DNA from 2 places in the Flavobacterium sp. CSZ genome. Region 1 is predicted to be linked to the other one. Evidence: riboswitches for the same ligand, from Rfam matches in the RefSeq annotation. Region 1 holds a riboswitch; the other holds the start of a gene.

Region 1 (8,428 bases):
TTGTATAACTATTAAAATTAGAAATGCAAAGGTCGCGCTGATAAACAAATACAACAATAAGGGGCGAATTAATCATATAGTGATAAATTAATCCCCATTGCTATTTGGTACAGAAAATCTTTTTTGTCTGTACTTTTGTATTTCTAAAAGGAATGAAATATGTATCAGCGAAAAATACCAATCGATTATAATTGCGGACTTAATGTGGCCATGGAAGTAGTGGGTTCTAAATGGAAATTTTGTTTACTGGACGAAATTTCAAAAGGAATAAAGCGGCCTAAAGATCTTATCAACGCTGTAAATGGTATTACAAAACGCGTATTGCAAAATCAATTGAAAGAACTTGAATTTCACGGACTTTTAGGAAAAACAATTTATAATGAAATCCCTTTACGGGTAGAATATTTTCTAACCGAATCAGGAGAATCCCTAATGCCCTTGATTGTGGCAATTGATAAATGGGGATTGGCATTTGCGCCTCAATTAAAAGCGATACTTGAAAATCAAATTCTTGAAACAGAAGTTTAGATTAGGAATTAGAATCCTGAAAATTCTTATATTTAATCTTAAAAAAAATAAAGATTTTTTCTAATCTTATAAAACAATAATTTTGAGTACAACAGAATTTTTTACCCGACTTGTAATAGCATTGTTCGCAGGACTAATTATAGGTTTTGAAAGGCAATGGCATCATAAAGAAACAGGACTAAAAACCAATATGCTCGTAGCAACAGGAGCTGCCGCTTTTGTATTATTGTCTATAAAAGTGGCTGCAAGCACACCCAATATCGATGTAACCCGTATTACCGCTCAGGTAGTTATGGGAGTCGGATTTCTGGGAGCAGGAGTTATTTTTAGGGAAGGGCCCAATGTACACGGACTAAATTCTGCTGCCACAATATGGTGCAGCGCCGCTATAGGTTGTATCGCCGCTTCAGGTTATTTTGCCGAAGCTTTAATTTGTACTTTTTTGGTAACTATTGTGAATACCGTTCTTGAACCTATAGAAAAGTGGATGAGGAATAGGAAGTAGGAGGAGAGAGAGAGAATAGAATAAAGAACAAAGAGAATAGACGGTAGATCAAAAAATAAAAATCTGCTCAATCTGTGAGAGAAAATATTTAAACATTTACAAACATAAATTTCACACCTTGTCTATGCGTTAATATTTAAATTGAAACGCCTTTTAACCGATCCTAAAAGCTATGTTCCTATGTGTTTAAATAATAAATAATGTTATTTTAAAAGCCTCTCCAATTCTAAAATAAAGTCCCCGGTCGCTTTTACCCACAGCGGCATCCAATCCTACGTTGATTTTTTTTTTGACTTTACCATTTCCGAAAGGAATTAAATAGGACACTTTTTTTTTGTTTTGAAAAGCATTTCTTAATAATGCAGTATATATTTTTAATCGCTAAATACCGGAAATTTTAAATGAAACCAGAATATTTTTAAGTGCATAACAAACTGATATTTTTATTGTTATCCCTTATTTTATTGAGGTTTTTTTGTCTTTTACAACTACTTTTGTTCTAAATTAATTTAAAATATTTTGAAAAATAAATTTAAACTCTACTAGTTACATAGAATTTATCTGTATATTTGCAGAGTAGAAAAAATCTACATGAACTTATCCAGAAAGACTGAGGGAGTAGGCCCGGTGATGTCTTAGCAACCTGTTGCCAAATAAGGTGCTAAATCCTTCCGCCAACGCGGACAGATAAGATAGATTTCATTAGTAAATCTGCGTAAGATCATTAGTATTAAATCACTTATTTTTTAGAATGAAAACTGAACAAATATTACCTGCCTGTCCCGAACAATGTAACTTATTTTCAAAAATAGAAAACCACCTCCTGGTTTTCCGAATGTACTACACATAACTTTTTTTAGATCCCTTTTCTTTTTTATCCATACAATAATAGACCATTTTAATACTGGTTCGGGAATTTCTATGTCCAATTTTTAAAAAACAAACCCAATGAAAAAAATAGTAGTATTTCTAGCTTTATGCCTTGGCGCAACAACAGCCCAGGCACAAGACGCAAATGTGCAGCTAAAAGGAACAGTTGTCGATACCGTGGCCCAATATGTTTACCTGCAAAAGTTTCACAACAAGATGTTTACCACAATAGATTCGGTAAAAGTTACCGCCGGAAAATTCAGTTTTAAAACGAAAGTTAAACTTCCTGAATTGTACGGATTAAGCGTAAATACAGCTGATTCACCACTATATATATTTCTTGAAAAATCTCTAGTTACGGTAAAATTAAGCCCTGTTAAGTATTATAGCACATCGGTTGTAGAAGGTTCTGCATCTCAGGATTTGTTTGATACTTACCGAAAAACAAAGGACATTGATATAAGTAAATTTATAACAGAACATCCTGGCTCTCTGGTTTCTTCCTATGTCTTGTACAGAAATTGGTCGTACAGATTAAGTCCGGAAGAGATCACAAAAAACATTGCGCTTTTAGATAAAAGTCAGCAAAATTCCACTTACGTGAAAGAACTTCAGGCACTTGTAAAAGTGCTTAACGGATTACAGGTGGGAAAAAAAGCACCGGATTTTGTCTCTAACGACCCCGAAGGAAAATCGGTTCGTTTTTCAGAAAACAATAAAGGATATACATTGGTAGATTTCTGGGCTTCATGGTGCGGACCTTGCCGAAGAGAAAACCCAAATATTGTAGCAGCTTACAAAGAATACCATGATAAAGGTTTTAATATCATCGGAATTTCTTTAGACAAAAAGAAAGAAAACTGGGTAAAAGGAATTCAGGACGATCACTTAGACTGGCTGCATGTTTCTGATTTATTATTCTGGAATAGTGCCATCGCAAAATTATACGGTGTAAGAGCAATTCCTGCCAATTATTTAGTCGATTCAAAAGGAATTATTGTAGCAAGAAATCTTCACGGAGACGAACTTCAGACTACGCTTAAATCACTTTTAAAATAAAGAACTACAAACCTGCACGGTTTTTAAAACTTTCGCAGGTTTTATAATTTGTAAAAACCGATTATTAAAACATCTAAATGTCAGAAAATATAGTTTTTCAAAACATTTTCTATCTGTTTTAGCATTAAACATTACCAGCAGAATAACGATTAAAACGCTATCAAAAAGCGAGGTAAACAAATTATTCTCAACAATAAAATTATGATATTAAAAAAATCAATAGAGAGATTAGTCTCAGAAAATGAGCAAAATGAAGGAGCAGGATTAAAACGTTCATTAGGCCCCATAAACCTTGTCGCGCTTGGAATTGGCGCCATTGTAGGAGCAGGAATATTTTCGCTTACGGGCATTGTAGCAGCCGAAAATGCAGGACCGGCAGTTATTTTATCTTTTATTCTTGCAGCAGTTGCCTGTGCTTTTTGTGCATTATGCTACGCCGAATATGCCTCGATGATTCCGGTTGCGGGTTCAGCTTATACCTATACATACGCCACAATGGGAGAGTTTATGGCCTGGATTATTGGTTGGGATCTGGTTCTTGAATATGCGCTTGCATCGGCGACCGTGGCCGTAAGCTGGTCGAGTTATGCAACCAAATTGCTGGCACAGCTTCATATCAATTTGCCTTCGGAATTAACCAGTTCACCATTCGATCCAGTAAAACTAGCCGATGGCTCAACTTTAAGTGGCGGAATCGTAAATCTTCCTGCCATTGTAATTGTAGCCTTGCTTTCGTTGGTTTTAGCAAAAGGCACTAAAGAATCAGCAACGATGAACAATTTGCTGGTATTGTTAAAATTAAGCGTAATTGTGCTGTTTATTGTTTTAGGCTGGTCTTTTATTCAACAAGTAAACTACCATCCTTTTATACCTGAAAATACAGGAGAATTTGGCCACTTTGGCTGGTCAGGAATCATTAGGGGAGCCGCAGTGGTATTCTTTGGTTTTATTGGTTTTGATGCCGTTTCTACAGCCGCACAGGAATCTAAAAATCCGCAAAAAGATATGCCAATCGGGATCATAGGATCGCTTTTGGTGGCGACTGTATTATACGTTGCATTTTCTTATGTTATGACAGGAATGGTTTCGTATAAAACCTTTATTGGCGATGCAAGTCCGGCGGCAACTGCTTTTGCGGTTACAGGATTTCATTTCTTAAACAGTGCTTTAATTATTGCAATTTTAGCAGGATATACCTCCGTAATTCTTGTCATGCTTATGGGGCAATCGAGAGTTTTTTACAGCATGTCTAAAGACGGACTTTTACCTTCTTTTTTTAGTGATATCCACAGCAAGTTTAAAACACCCTGGAAAAGTAACCTTTTCTTCATGGTATTTGTGAGCCTGTTGGCCGGATTTGTACCCATTTCAGATTTAGGACATATGGTCAGCATCGGAACCCTATTTGCCTTTTCATTAGTTTCATTAGGTATTATCATTCTACGAAAAACAAGCCCCGATGCAAAACGAGGATTTCGGGTTCCGCTTGTACCTTTTGTACCCATTTTAGGAATCGCAGTATGTGTTTTCCTAATGACAGGACTTCCTCTTGAAAGCTGGGAACGCTTATTTATCTGGATGGCCATTGGGATTGTTTTTTATTTTTTATACGGAAAACGACATAGCAAATTGAGAAAAGAGAAGAAACATTTAGATCAGTAATCTAAAAAGTTAAGCAAGAAATCAAAGTTTAAAAAAAGAAGTTAATTTAAAAATGAGATGGAAATGAATGTTATTGAGAAAACGAAACCAAGTCAGTTAGAGCGCTATTTTTCTAAGTTTAGAAGAAATACAATAGGAGTAAACCACACTTTCGAGTCGGCATATGGCACACAAAACTTATTGTATGCAGACTGGGTAGCCAGCGGAAGATTATACCTGCCCATTGAAGATATTATGCTCAATAAAATAGGCCCAATGATTGCTAATACACACTCTTTCTCGAGCGAAACAGGTAAAACGTCGACTTATGCCTACAATCATGCCAGACAATTAATCAAAAAGCATGTTAATGCTAACGAATCTGATGTTTTGGTGACAACCGGAACCGGAATGACAGCCGCGTTATCAAAGCTACAGCGTTTTATAGGATTGCGTAATGCTCATAACAGAGTAAGTAATGAGTTGGATCAAGCTGATAAACCTGTTGTTTTTATCACCCATATGGAGCATCATTCCAATCAGGTTTCCTGGTATGAAACCAATGCCGATGTTGTGATGGTACCTCCGGATGAAAATAATCTGACCGACCCAAAAATACTCGACGAATTGCTTCAAAAATACACCAACAGAACTTTAAAAATTGGTTCGTTTACAGCTGCTTCAAATGTTACGGGAATCATTACGCCTTATCATGAACTGGCCAGAGTAATGCATGAAAACAACGGATTCTGCTTTGTCGATTTTGCTGCTGCGGCACCTTATGTACCAATCGATATGCACCCAAAAGACCCTCAAGAACAATTGGACGCCATCTTTTTTTCTCCTCATAAATTCTTAGGTGGGCCTGGAACCTGTGGCGTTTTGGTTTTTAATGAAAAGTTGTATAAAAGTGAGGTTCCCGATAATCCCGGAGGAGGAAATGTAAAAATCACCAACCCCTGGGGAATATATCATTACAGTGATTCAATCGAAGTCAAAGAAGATGGCGGAACTCCGGGTTTTCTGCAAGTCATGAGAGCAGCTTTGGCTTTGAAACTCAAAGACCAAATGGCTATCGAAAATATTAAAAAAAGAGAAAAAGAATTGCTAAATCTCTGTTATAGCGAGTTTCAAAAGATTCCCGGTTTGTCTATTCTGGGAGATCTAAAAACAGAAAGAATAGGTTGTGTTTCCTTTTTAATAGAAGACATTCATTACAATTTAATCGTCCGACTTTTAAACGATCGTTTTGGGGTTCAGGTTCGTGGCGGCTGGTCCTGCGCAAGTACATATGCCCATTATTTATTCAATATCAATGAGGCACAATCCAACAAGATAACTGAAGATCTTCTTCAGAGAAACCAAACCAATAAACCGGGATGGGTACGTTTGTCTTTGCATCCCATCATGACCAACAACGAGGTTTTATTTATTTCTGATGCCATAAAGCAAATCGTTTTGCATCATAAAGAATGGCAAAAAGATTATCAGCACAATAGTGCGACCAATGAATATGAAAGTATTGTAAAAGAAGAAACGATAGAAAACGAGGTAAAAGAATGGTTTTGGCTGGAATAAATTTTCTATGATAAAAGGAAATCTTTTTTTAGGAGCTAATCCCGCTATACGTTACAATCTTTTGTGCCGAACACCGGCACAAAAGGATTTCCACGTCTATCGGGGCTCAATCATTTTCATAACAATATTTTCGTCCAGTTTGTCATCCTGAGGAACGAAGGATCACACAAGGAACTCGATAAAGATTGGCGACGTTCTATACGTTATTTCTAGTGTGAGCTCTCCTTAGGTCGAGATGACAAACGGCGCGATAGCTCCAGCGGAGCGTAATATTTATAGCCAATCAGAATGTAGTTTTCAATAGCTCCAGAGGAGTGACATATCATAGCAATGTATCTTAAAATGCGTTGGGATAAAATTATAGGCAATTAAACCAAAAACAATTTTTAAATCAGGTATTTACATCAAAAAACAATCACAATGAATAATATAATAGGATTTCATCATTTTGCGATCAAAGCACAGGATTTTGAAAGAACCGTGCAATTTTATAAAACCCTAAATTTTGAGGAAGTTCACAATTGGAGTCTACCCGAATTTAATCTGGAAAAGTGCGTAATGCTCAAAAACAAAGCATTCGATTCTTATATAGAAATATGTGACAATAACGCCGATTTTCCTACTCAGGGACGTAAAAGAAAGCAAGGAGATCCGTATGTCGAAAATTCAGTTTTACATATTTGTTTTACTGTTTTGGATGCCAAAAAAGCGTATGATGAAGCAATCAAAAATGGCGCAAAACCATTATCAGCAAAAGAAACTTTAGAACTTAAAAATCATAGAAAAGCCGTAACTGTAAATAATAGTCTGGTGTATAGTCCGAATGGCGAAGTAATTGAATTTCTTGAATCTGTGGTATTTTAAAACAGTAATTTCACGAATTAACACTAATTGGTTTGGGGATAATTTCACAAACTAAGCTGAGACATAAGTACAAAAAGTAAACACGAATTTCACGAATTAACACAGATTGCTTTGTGTAATAATTTCACAAGAATTAAAATTAGTGTCAATTAGTGAAATTCGTGTTTAAACTAAATAAAACTTATTTTTTGATAAATTTAAAGTTTTGGACTTTGTTTGCTGCGGTTGAAACTTTTATTATATAAACGCCTTTAGCAAGATGATTTACAGGTATTTCAGAACTGATCATATCTTCAGCAACAGTAGTCGTTTTCCAGATTTCTCTCCCCACTAAGTCGTACATAGAAATGGCAACAGGACCATTAATTGTATGATCAAATTTTATTTGGAAAGTAGTCGTTGCCGGATTAGGAAAAACATAGTTCGTCGAAGCATTTCCCCAGTTGTAATTGGGCGTACTTAAAACCGGTCCCTGATAAATCGCATACAAAGCAGCATCGGCCTGAGGAAGCTGAACGTTTAATGTACCCTGTGTTGAACTTATTGTGCCCGAGTATAATTCTTTTACGGTATAATTTCCGGAACCCAATCCCAGACGACTTAAATTAACATTGTTGGTAGTTGCCATATTACTGTAATTAAATACAGCCACATAAGTCACATTATTATGGGTTGCCGAGAAAATATTAGCGGCGTTATAACCCGTATTTCCGTCAGCCGGAAGAAAGTGCATATCAGCACGGGCAACATTCATAACATCATTATTTTGTAAAAGAAGCTGCGATCTGGCTTTCCACGGACCTGTAGCAGAAAAGTCATCACCGCTTGTAATAGTCCCTGTAACAACACTGCTTAACAGTCTAGCACGATTTTCGCCAATCGAAGCATTACCAAAAACCACATGATCAGCATCTAAATAATCGTAGATCTTATTTTGCCACCAGCCATAAGTCGTACTATTTAAAGTATAATCAGTATCGCCGATACTCGTATACGCATCGCAGGCAATACGGCGAACATGCACAAACGGACCCGTTGCCAAATTTGGCGATATTGCCGCCTGAACAAGCATTTTTCCGTCAATTTCATCTACTAAAAATTTCATTCCTTCCTGGTATGCTTCCATACCTGTATGCAGCTGATTGTTGGCAAAACCATCTGCTTCGATACTGGCGTGAGTCAAAAAGTCGATTTTGATCATTTCAAATCCTGCTGCTTTAAAGCGGTTCATGAAATATCGAATTCTCGCTTTGGTTCCCGGACTTGTAGGATCCATGGCATAAGCGCCATCTAACTCAAGCGGACTTCCGTTCACCATTGTCCAACATTGGTTGTAGGTGTACGAACTTCCTTCTACAGGACGATTGTACTTGCCCCAGTCTA
Region 2 (8,428 bases), on a different contig from region 1:
AAAAGTCAAAAATCATTACTGCTCTTAATGTATAACCTTGAAGAAGAAGGAGAAGATTTTTTTCTACAATAAGTAACAATAACAATTTCAAAAATCAATTTTAATTGCAATTTCAAATAACAATATTGGAAATCAATTTCAATAACAATATATATAGTATTAACAATATCTAAAAAACTAAGATCATGAGCACACAAAAATTCGCAACAAACGCACTACACGCAGGACACGATGTTACTAAAAATGCAGGAACCAGAGCAGTGCCTATTTACCAGACATCATCATATGTATTTAACGATTCGGATCACGCAGCCAATTTATTTGGTCTTGCCGAAGCCGGATTTATTTACACGAGATTAAATAACCCAACAAATGATATTTTAGAACAACGTCTTGCGGCACTTGAAGGCGGAATTGGAGCTGTCGTTACAGCATCCGGAGCATCGGCAATTTCTACAGCATTATTGACTTTGCTAAAAGCGGGCGATCATATTGTGGCTTCGAATAGTTTATACGGAGGAACTTATAATTTGCTAAGTGTAACCTTACCCCGTTTAGGAATTACAACCACTTTTGTAGATCCTTCTCAACCGGAAAATTTTACAAAAGCAGCCAAAGAAAATACAAGAGCCTTTTTTGTAGAATCTTTAGGTAATCCAAAATTGGATGTATTAGACCTGAAAGGAATTTCGGCGGAAGCCAAAAACTTTAAAGTGCCTTTTATTGTAGACAATACAGTTGCTACTCCTTATTTATTAAACCCAATTGAATATGGAGCAGATATTGTAATTCACTCTTTAACCAAATATATTTCAGGAAACGGAACTTCTTTAGGAGGAGTTATTATCGATGCAGGAAAATTTGACTGGTCGAACGGAAAATTCCCTGAATTTACAGAACCTTCTGCAGGATATCACGGTTTAGTGTATCATCAAGCTTTAGGAAATGCCGCTTTTATTGCAAAAGCAAGAATCGAAGGTTTACGTGATTTTGGTGCAGCTTTGAGTCCGTTTAATGCTTTTCAGATTATTCAGGGATTAGAAACATTACCAATCCGAATCAAGAAACATAGCGAAAATGCTTTGGCTTTGGCCTCTTGGTTAGAAAAACAAGATGAGGTGGTTTGGGTAAATTATCCAGGTCTTAAAAACAACAAATATTATGACTTAGCACAGCAATATTTACCAAAAGGACAAAGTGGAGTAATCACTTTTGGACTAAAAGGTGGTTTTGATGCCGCTAAAAAAGTAGTCGATCAGACTAAGTTGTTCTCGCTTTTGGCCAATATTGGTGATACAAAATCACTGATTATTCACCCGGCAAGTACAACACATCAGCAATTGTCTGATGCTGACCAATTAGAAACGGGAGTTTCAAAAGATTTAGTTCGACTTTCTGTCGGAATTGAAGATATCGAGGATTTAATAGCTGATTTGCAGGCTGCTTTCGCAAGCGTTACCCAATCGCAATACAGTATTAATAAAAATTAGGTTTTTTTGTTTTTTGTTTGAAAAATTGCCTTTAGTAGCGTGAGTTCTGCTAGAGGTGATTTTTTATAAAAGAAATTCAATATAAAAAATTTCACCATATAAGTGATTATAAGTTCATTTTAGTAGAGACGCACAGCAGTACCGTCTAAATAATATGCGTTGATAATATTACATGAACTTATAATCACTTATATGGTTTAATCAACCCCAATAAATTAGAAATTATGTCAAAGCTTAAAATAAATATCATCCTTTTTGGAATTGGAAATATCGGAAGCACTTTGATCAATCAAATCATCGAAAGCCAGGATTTTTTTCTTGAAAGTAAGAACATTGATTTTCATTTTCCAATTATAACAAATTCAACAGTAGCTTTTTTCGAGAAAGAAGGCGTGGGATATGCCTGGGAAACCAATTTTCTTGAATTGGCAGTTCCGTTTAAAGTGCAGGATATTATTGAATTTGCCAAAGAAAACGAATTTGAGAACTTAATAGCCGTTGATGCTACAGCAAGCGACGAGCTCATTGATCATTATAATACTTTGATCGAGAACGGATTTAATATAGTAGCGGTAAATAAAAAAGCCAATACATTGCCTATTGATTTATATAAAGAAATCAGGGCGAATCTTAAAAAATACGACAAAGAATTTTTGTATGAAACATCAGTAGACACAGGTTTTCCGGTATTGCAAACCTTGAGAGATTTGTATTATTCAGGAGAAAAAATCACAAAGATCCGAGGAGTTTTCTCAGACAATCTGAGTTATGTCTTTAATAGATTTGCTAACGAAGAAGCTACTTTTTCATCCCTTTTAAAAGATGCAAGCTTATTAGGTTTAATGCGCTCTACTTTTAAAGAAGATTTATCAGGAAATGATACGGCAAGAAAACTACTGATTCTGACAAGGGAAATTGGGAAGGATTTTGATTTCTCTGATATAAAAATTAATTCGCTTATCACAGAAGAACATCTGGAGAAAAACGGAATCCTTAATAAAGATGCCATCGACAAATCATTTAAAATTGCCAAAATAGCCCAGGCAGATAATCATGTCCTGAGATACGTAGGTGAATTTGATTTGCAGAAAAATACTTTAGAAGTCAAATTAGTTTCAGAACCAGTTTGGTCAGCCATTGGTCAGTTAAAAGGGTCAGATACCATTTTTGAAATTTATACCCAATCTTATGCCGATGTTCCAATAGCAATTCAAAGCGCCTCGGCATGTAAGCAGGCCATTTCAAGAGGGATAATAACTGACATTTTAAAAGTAGCCGAAAAAATTAAAAATAAAGAAGTAGTTTGGCTGTAAGTGGTTTCGAATAGTAGTTAGTTGTTCTTTGATATAATGAAACAGGAAAGTTCATTACGTATTTTTTTGTAGGTTTTAACGCTCAATTATTTAAATCTTAAATTTGTAAGATGTTTTTTAACGATAAAAAGATGTTTTTTAACGTTTTTTAGGATTAATTTGCTGATCCTCACTTGCATAATTGAAAAAATATTCGCACATTTGTAATACCTCAAAATTACCAGAAAAATAAACTTAATATTCTGAAAATAGTTATGTCGATCGGGACAAAAGTTGAAACAACTTTATTTCTTAATTGATTAAAAAAGAAGATAAAAGTAAAAAGATTTCGGCAGTTTCCGGGAAGCTTATTAAAATAAAACAAATGCAAGAATTTTTTAAAATAGCAAGTAAATCCAAGATGAATAAATCCCTACAGATGAACAAGATGTTTAATGTCGCACGTATTTGTGTACGCGTCTGTTGATACTAAAAGTATATATAAGTTGTATAAAACTTAAACCCTTTTGGTATTGTGATCCAAAAGGGTTTTTTTATTCCATTTGGTTGCCATAACAAAAAATTAAACAAATAATAAATATTATAAAACGTAAACTAACATAAATTTAAATATCATGAGCAAATTAAACTACATAACAAAAACGTTTTCTACATTGAAAAACTTGAGAGCTAAAAGAAACAATCCGCCGCCGCCAACAAATGAATTGGTACATCCTAGATTCGGGATAACTGAGGCAGATAAGATAGCAGAGAAAAAAGAGCCAAATTCATTATTATTTTTGATGTATTCAAAAGAGAATGAAACACTTTTTATCTAAATCAAAAAGTATCATAAAATAGGGGAATACCTGCTTAATTTTACTGGGCAAATTGTTCGGTAATTTTTTGCGTACAATAGTTTTTGGTTGAATTATGTTTAAGAAATTAAGCAATCAGTTTCGATAAAATTTGTTTGTTTAAGAAATTAGTAGTTAATTTGCACCTTTAAGTTCAAGCACGTATTGAAAATGTTATAAAGAAAGGACGAGGGATTAGACCCGATGAATCCTTAGCAACCCTTCGTTAAATCGAAGAAGGTGCTGCATTCTACCACGCCCAAACGTGGAAAGATAACAACAAGAATTTTCTAGTTTCACTCTAGTACTTTCTTTCTAATATTTCCACATACAAATCAAAATTAAAAAGATTTGAAATTGGAAAATATACCAAGTCCCATTATAATTCAAGATTTCATCACAGAAAGTGGTGCATCATATCCATTATTGCCATTAAGTTTTACACTTTCCGGTGTACCACTGAATAGCGCGCCTATTGTTTTGGTCAATCATGCTTTGACTGGAAACGCTCAGGTTACTGGCGAAAATGGCTGGTGGAATGACTTAATTGGCGACGAAAAAACAATCGATACCCATAAATATACCGTATTAGCATTCGACGTTCCCGGAAACGGAAACGATTCGTTTGTAATCGAAAATTATCAGGACTTCACCACAAGAGATATGGCCCGTATTTTTATAAAAGGTCTGGAGGCATTAAATATCAGCCAATTGCACACCATTATTGGAGGTTCTGTTGGTGGAGGAATTGCCTGGGAAATCCTTGCATTAGAACCTAATATTACCCGAAACTTAATCCCGATTGCGACCGACTGGAAATCGACCGACTGGATGATTGCTAATTGTTATTTACAAGAGCAAATCCTGAACAATTCTTCAAGACCTATCGAAGATGCCAGAATTCATGCCATGTTGTGTTACCGCTCTCCTGAATCATTCAAAGAAAAATTTCAGCGTACGATCAATACCAATCTCTCGATCTTTAATATCGAAAGCTGGCTGGCGCATCACGGCGAAAAATTACAAAAGAGATATCAATTGTCATCTTATAAACTGATGAACCAATTGCTCAAAACCATAGACATAACCAGAAATAGTGACGATTTCGAAACTTTAATGTCCAGAACAAATGCAGCGATTCATATTATCGGGATCAACTCTGATTTGTTTTTTACACCAAAAGAAAATCGCGAAACTTTTCAGGAATTAAAGAAGTTCAAAGACAATGTTTTTTACAGCGAAATAGATTCGGTTCACGGACATGACGCTTTTTTAATCGAGTACAAACAATTAGATCATTTACTTGCCGATATTTTTAAGGCAGAAACAATAGAAAAATAAAATGAAAATATTAAAATTTGGAGGCAAATCGTTATCAAACGGAGAAGGACTTAACAAAGTAGTTTCAATCATTTCTGATAAAGTAAATCAAGGAGAACAAATTGCAGTTGTGGTTTCTGCCCGTGGAAATGCAACAGACGAATTAGAATATATTTTAAAACTTGCTGCTAAAAATGGTAGTTACAAACCATTATTTGAGAATTTTAAAGCCTATCAGATATCAGATTATCCGCAGGTAGATTTATCTGAAGAGTTTAATATTTTAGAGAAACTTTTTGAAGGCGTTAGTTTAATTGGCGATTACAGCAATAAAATAAAAGATCAGATTTTATCCAAAGGCGAATTGCTTTCGGCTAAATTGCTGACGGCTATTTTAAAAGAAAAAGGAATTCCTGCTAATTTTGTCGATTCAAGAGAATTGCTAAAAACCGACTCTAAATTTGGTGATGCACAGCCATTAGAGCAGCTTTCTAAGAAAAATGTTGTCAATTATTTCAAAGAGCACAACGGTTCGACGGTGAATATTGTTACTGGTTTTATTGGTTCGAACAACAATAACGATACAACAACTTTAGGAAGAAACGGCAGTAATTATACCGCATCATTAATTGCAAATTATTTGAATGCCGAAGAATTACAAAACTTCACCCACGTTGACGGAATTTACACAGCAAATCCTGATTTGGTTGCTGATGCTAAAAAGATCGAATTTTTGTCTTTTAATGAAGCGAACGAATTGGCCAATTTTGGCGCAACAATCCTTCATGCCAAAACGATAATTCCTTTATTAGAAAAAAATATTCCGCTTCGTATTTTAAATACATTCAATCACGAAAACCGCGGAACATTAATTACATCAGATTCAGCTAAAGAAGGAATCAAAACACTTTCGGTTTTAGAGAATTTATCATTGGTAAATCTTGAAGGACGCGGATTGCTTGGGAAATCCGGCGTTGATGCCCGAATTTTTAAAGTAATGGGCGATCACAATATTAGTGTAAGTATCATTTCGCAAGGTTCTTCAGAAAGAGGAATCGGCTTGGTTGTGGCTACAGATAAAGCAACAACGGCTATGATCGAATTAGAAAAAGAGTTCGAAAATGATTTTTATTCTAAAGATGTAAACCAGATTACGGTAACAGATAATGTTTCGGTAATTTCGATTATCGGGCAGGATTTAAGTACTTTTCATAAACCTTACACCGCATTAATCAAAAATAAAATTGTTCCAATTTTGTTTAACAATACCGTTACGGGTAAAAACGTGAGTTTGGTCGTTAAAAAATCAGAACTTAATAAAGCGTTGAACGTAATTCATGGAGAGATTTTTGGAGTTTCTAAAAAAATCAACATTGCCATTTTCGGTCACGGATTGGTAGGTGGAACTTTGATCAATCAAATTTTAGAATCTGCTGCAGCAATCGAAAAACGTAAAGACATTAAACTGAATGTTTTTGCTATTGCGAATTCTAAAAAATTACTTTTAAATAAAAATGGCGTAACTTCAAACTGGAAAAATGACATTCAAAAAGAAGGTCTTGAATATACCATAAATGATGTAATTGCTTACGCGAACCAACACCATTTAGAAAACTTAATTGCGATTGATAATACAGCAAGTGCCGCTTTCGTAGAAAATTATATTTCGTTGATAGAGAGTAGTTTCGACCTGATCTCATCAAACAAAGTAGCCAATACATTAAGTTATGGCTTTTATAAAGAATTGAGAAAATCATTAGCAGATAATCAGAAAAATTATTTATATGAAACCAATGTTGGTGCAGGTTTACCGTTGATTGATACGATTAAATTATTACATCTATCAGGTGAAAATATCACTAAAATAAAAGGGGTTTTCTCAGGAACATTGAGTTATTTATTCAATAATTTCTCTGCAAAAGATGCTCCTTTTAGTGAGATTCTGCAAGAAGCAATTGATAACGGATATACAGAACCGGACCCGCGTGAGGATTTATGTGGAAATGATGTGGGAAGAAAATTATTGATCCTGGCAAGAGAGTTAGATTTACAAAATGAGTTTGAAGAAATCTCGATTCAGAATTTGATTCCGGAACATTTACGTGACGGAAACGTATCAGATTTCTTAACTAAACTAAAAGAATTTGACCCAATTTACGAGAAAATAAAAGCCGATCAAAAGCCAAATCATGTATTAAGATACATTGGTGAATTGTCTGGAGATTTACAAAATGACAAAGGAATTCTGGAAGTAAAATTAGTTTCAGTACCATCTGATACTGCTTTAGGAGGATTAAAAGGATCTGATTCTTTCTTCGAAATTTATACAGAATCTTACGGAGATCGCCCAATTGTAATTCAGGGAGCCGGTGCAGGTTCTGCAGTAACGGCGAGAGGAGTTTTTGGAGATATTTTGAGATTATCAGATAAAGGGTAAAAGAATTTAGTCCCGAAACTTCGGGATACAGTGTTGATTTTTAAAAGCCGATTAATGAACATTTAGGAATGAAAAACGTACTGATTTTACTATTTTTTTCGAACATTTTGACTGCTCAGATTTCTAATGTTATTAGAAATAAAGACAGTTATAGGCAAGATGTTTTTTCTTATAAAGGAGTTAGGACAATTCAAATAGACGAAGTGAGTGCTGTTGGAAATGAGGACAACGTATTTATTTTTTCGAAAATTGAAAAAAATGCCAATCCTGATAAAATGTATTTCCAAAGATTTACAAAAGTCAATGATAAATGGATTGTAAAATCTATTCTTGAAGTAAATCATAACGGAATTATTTCGGCCTGGGGAAGCAGAAAAGCTTTTGCAGATTACAATAAAGATAAGAGTGTTGATGCTCTTTTTATTTACGGACTATATGATTCAGATTTTAAACAACAATCTGTTCATTTGGTTTTTTCGCAAAAAGATCAATTCTATACGATAGAATCCAGTGTTTATGATGATTTTAAAACAGATCAATTCTCACCTAATTTTAAATCTTTAGATGCAGAATCTAAAAAACAGATTTTAGAATACTGGGGGAAATTAGACAAAAAAGACAAATAACTTAGGAAAACAAAAAACATGAAAGTAACCTTAAACAGAGTAAACGACGCATTTCATTTTAAACTCAAAAATGAGCGTGGTCATGTAGTTGATGTTGATAGCAGAGCCGAGTTTGGCGGAAGCGATTTAGGTGCAAGTCCAATGGAATTAGTATTGATGGGTGTTGCAGGATGCAGTGCTATTGATATGATTTCGATATTAAAGAAACAACGTCAGGAAATAACTTCTTTTAACGCTGAGGTAGAAGGAGAACGCGTAAAAATTGGAGAAGCGACGCCATTTAAAGAAATCAATGTGGTTTTTTATTTAGAAGGTGACATCAATCCCGAAAAGGCGCAAAAAGCGGCACAACTTTCTTTTGAGAAATATTGTTCAGTAGCCAAAACGGTTGAACCAACGGCTACAA

The links. A riboswitch is a leader RNA that binds a small molecule or an ion and turns the genes downstream of it on or off. The one in region 1 is predicted to bind S-adenosylmethionine.
Region 2: another riboswitch for S-adenosylmethionine. It lies ahead of IRZ78_RS07500 (alpha/beta fold hydrolase); the one in region 1 lies ahead of IRZ78_RS01860 (TlpA disulfide reductase family protein).

Annotation. Positions count from the first base shown of each region.
Region 1 covers NZ_JADKPQ010000001.1:440,192-448,619, reverse strand. Annotated here, with positions in the region: gene IRZ78_RS01880 (NAD(P)H-dependent oxidoreductase) at 1-1, opposite strand, end outside; gene IRZ78_RS01875 (helix-turn-helix domain-containing protein) at 160-528, shown strand; gene IRZ78_RS01870 (MgtC/SapB family protein) at 611-1,033, shown strand; gene IRZ78_RS01865 (hypothetical protein) at 1,220-1,360, opposite strand; SAM riboswitch class I at 1,628-1,727, shown strand; gene IRZ78_RS01860 (TlpA disulfide reductase family protein) at 1,982-2,962, shown strand; gene IRZ78_RS01855 (amino acid permease) at 3,164-4,624, shown strand; gene IRZ78_RS01850 (aminotransferase class V-fold PLP-dependent enzyme) at 4,688-6,181, shown strand; gene IRZ78_RS01845 (VOC family protein) at 6,602-7,045, shown strand; gene IRZ78_RS01840 (T9SS type A sorting domain-containing protein) at 7,227-8,428, opposite strand, start outside.
Region 2 covers NZ_JADKPQ010000005.1:93,525-101,952, forward strand. Annotated here, with positions in the region: gene IRZ78_RS07480 (hypothetical protein) at 1-72, shown strand, start outside; gene IRZ78_RS07485 (O-acetylhomoserine aminocarboxypropyltransferase/cysteine synthase family protein) at 186-1,490, shown strand; gene IRZ78_RS07490 (aspartate kinase) at 1,715-2,803, shown strand; gene IRZ78_RS07495 (hypothetical protein) at 3,418-3,621, shown strand; SAM riboswitch class I at 3,811-3,919, shown strand; gene IRZ78_RS07500 (alpha/beta fold hydrolase) at 3,997-4,980, shown strand; gene thrA (bifunctional aspartate kinase/homoserine dehydrogenase I) at 4,982-7,396, shown strand; gene IRZ78_RS07510 (hypothetical protein) at 7,465-8,022, shown strand; gene IRZ78_RS07515 (OsmC family protein) at 8,041-8,428, shown strand, end outside.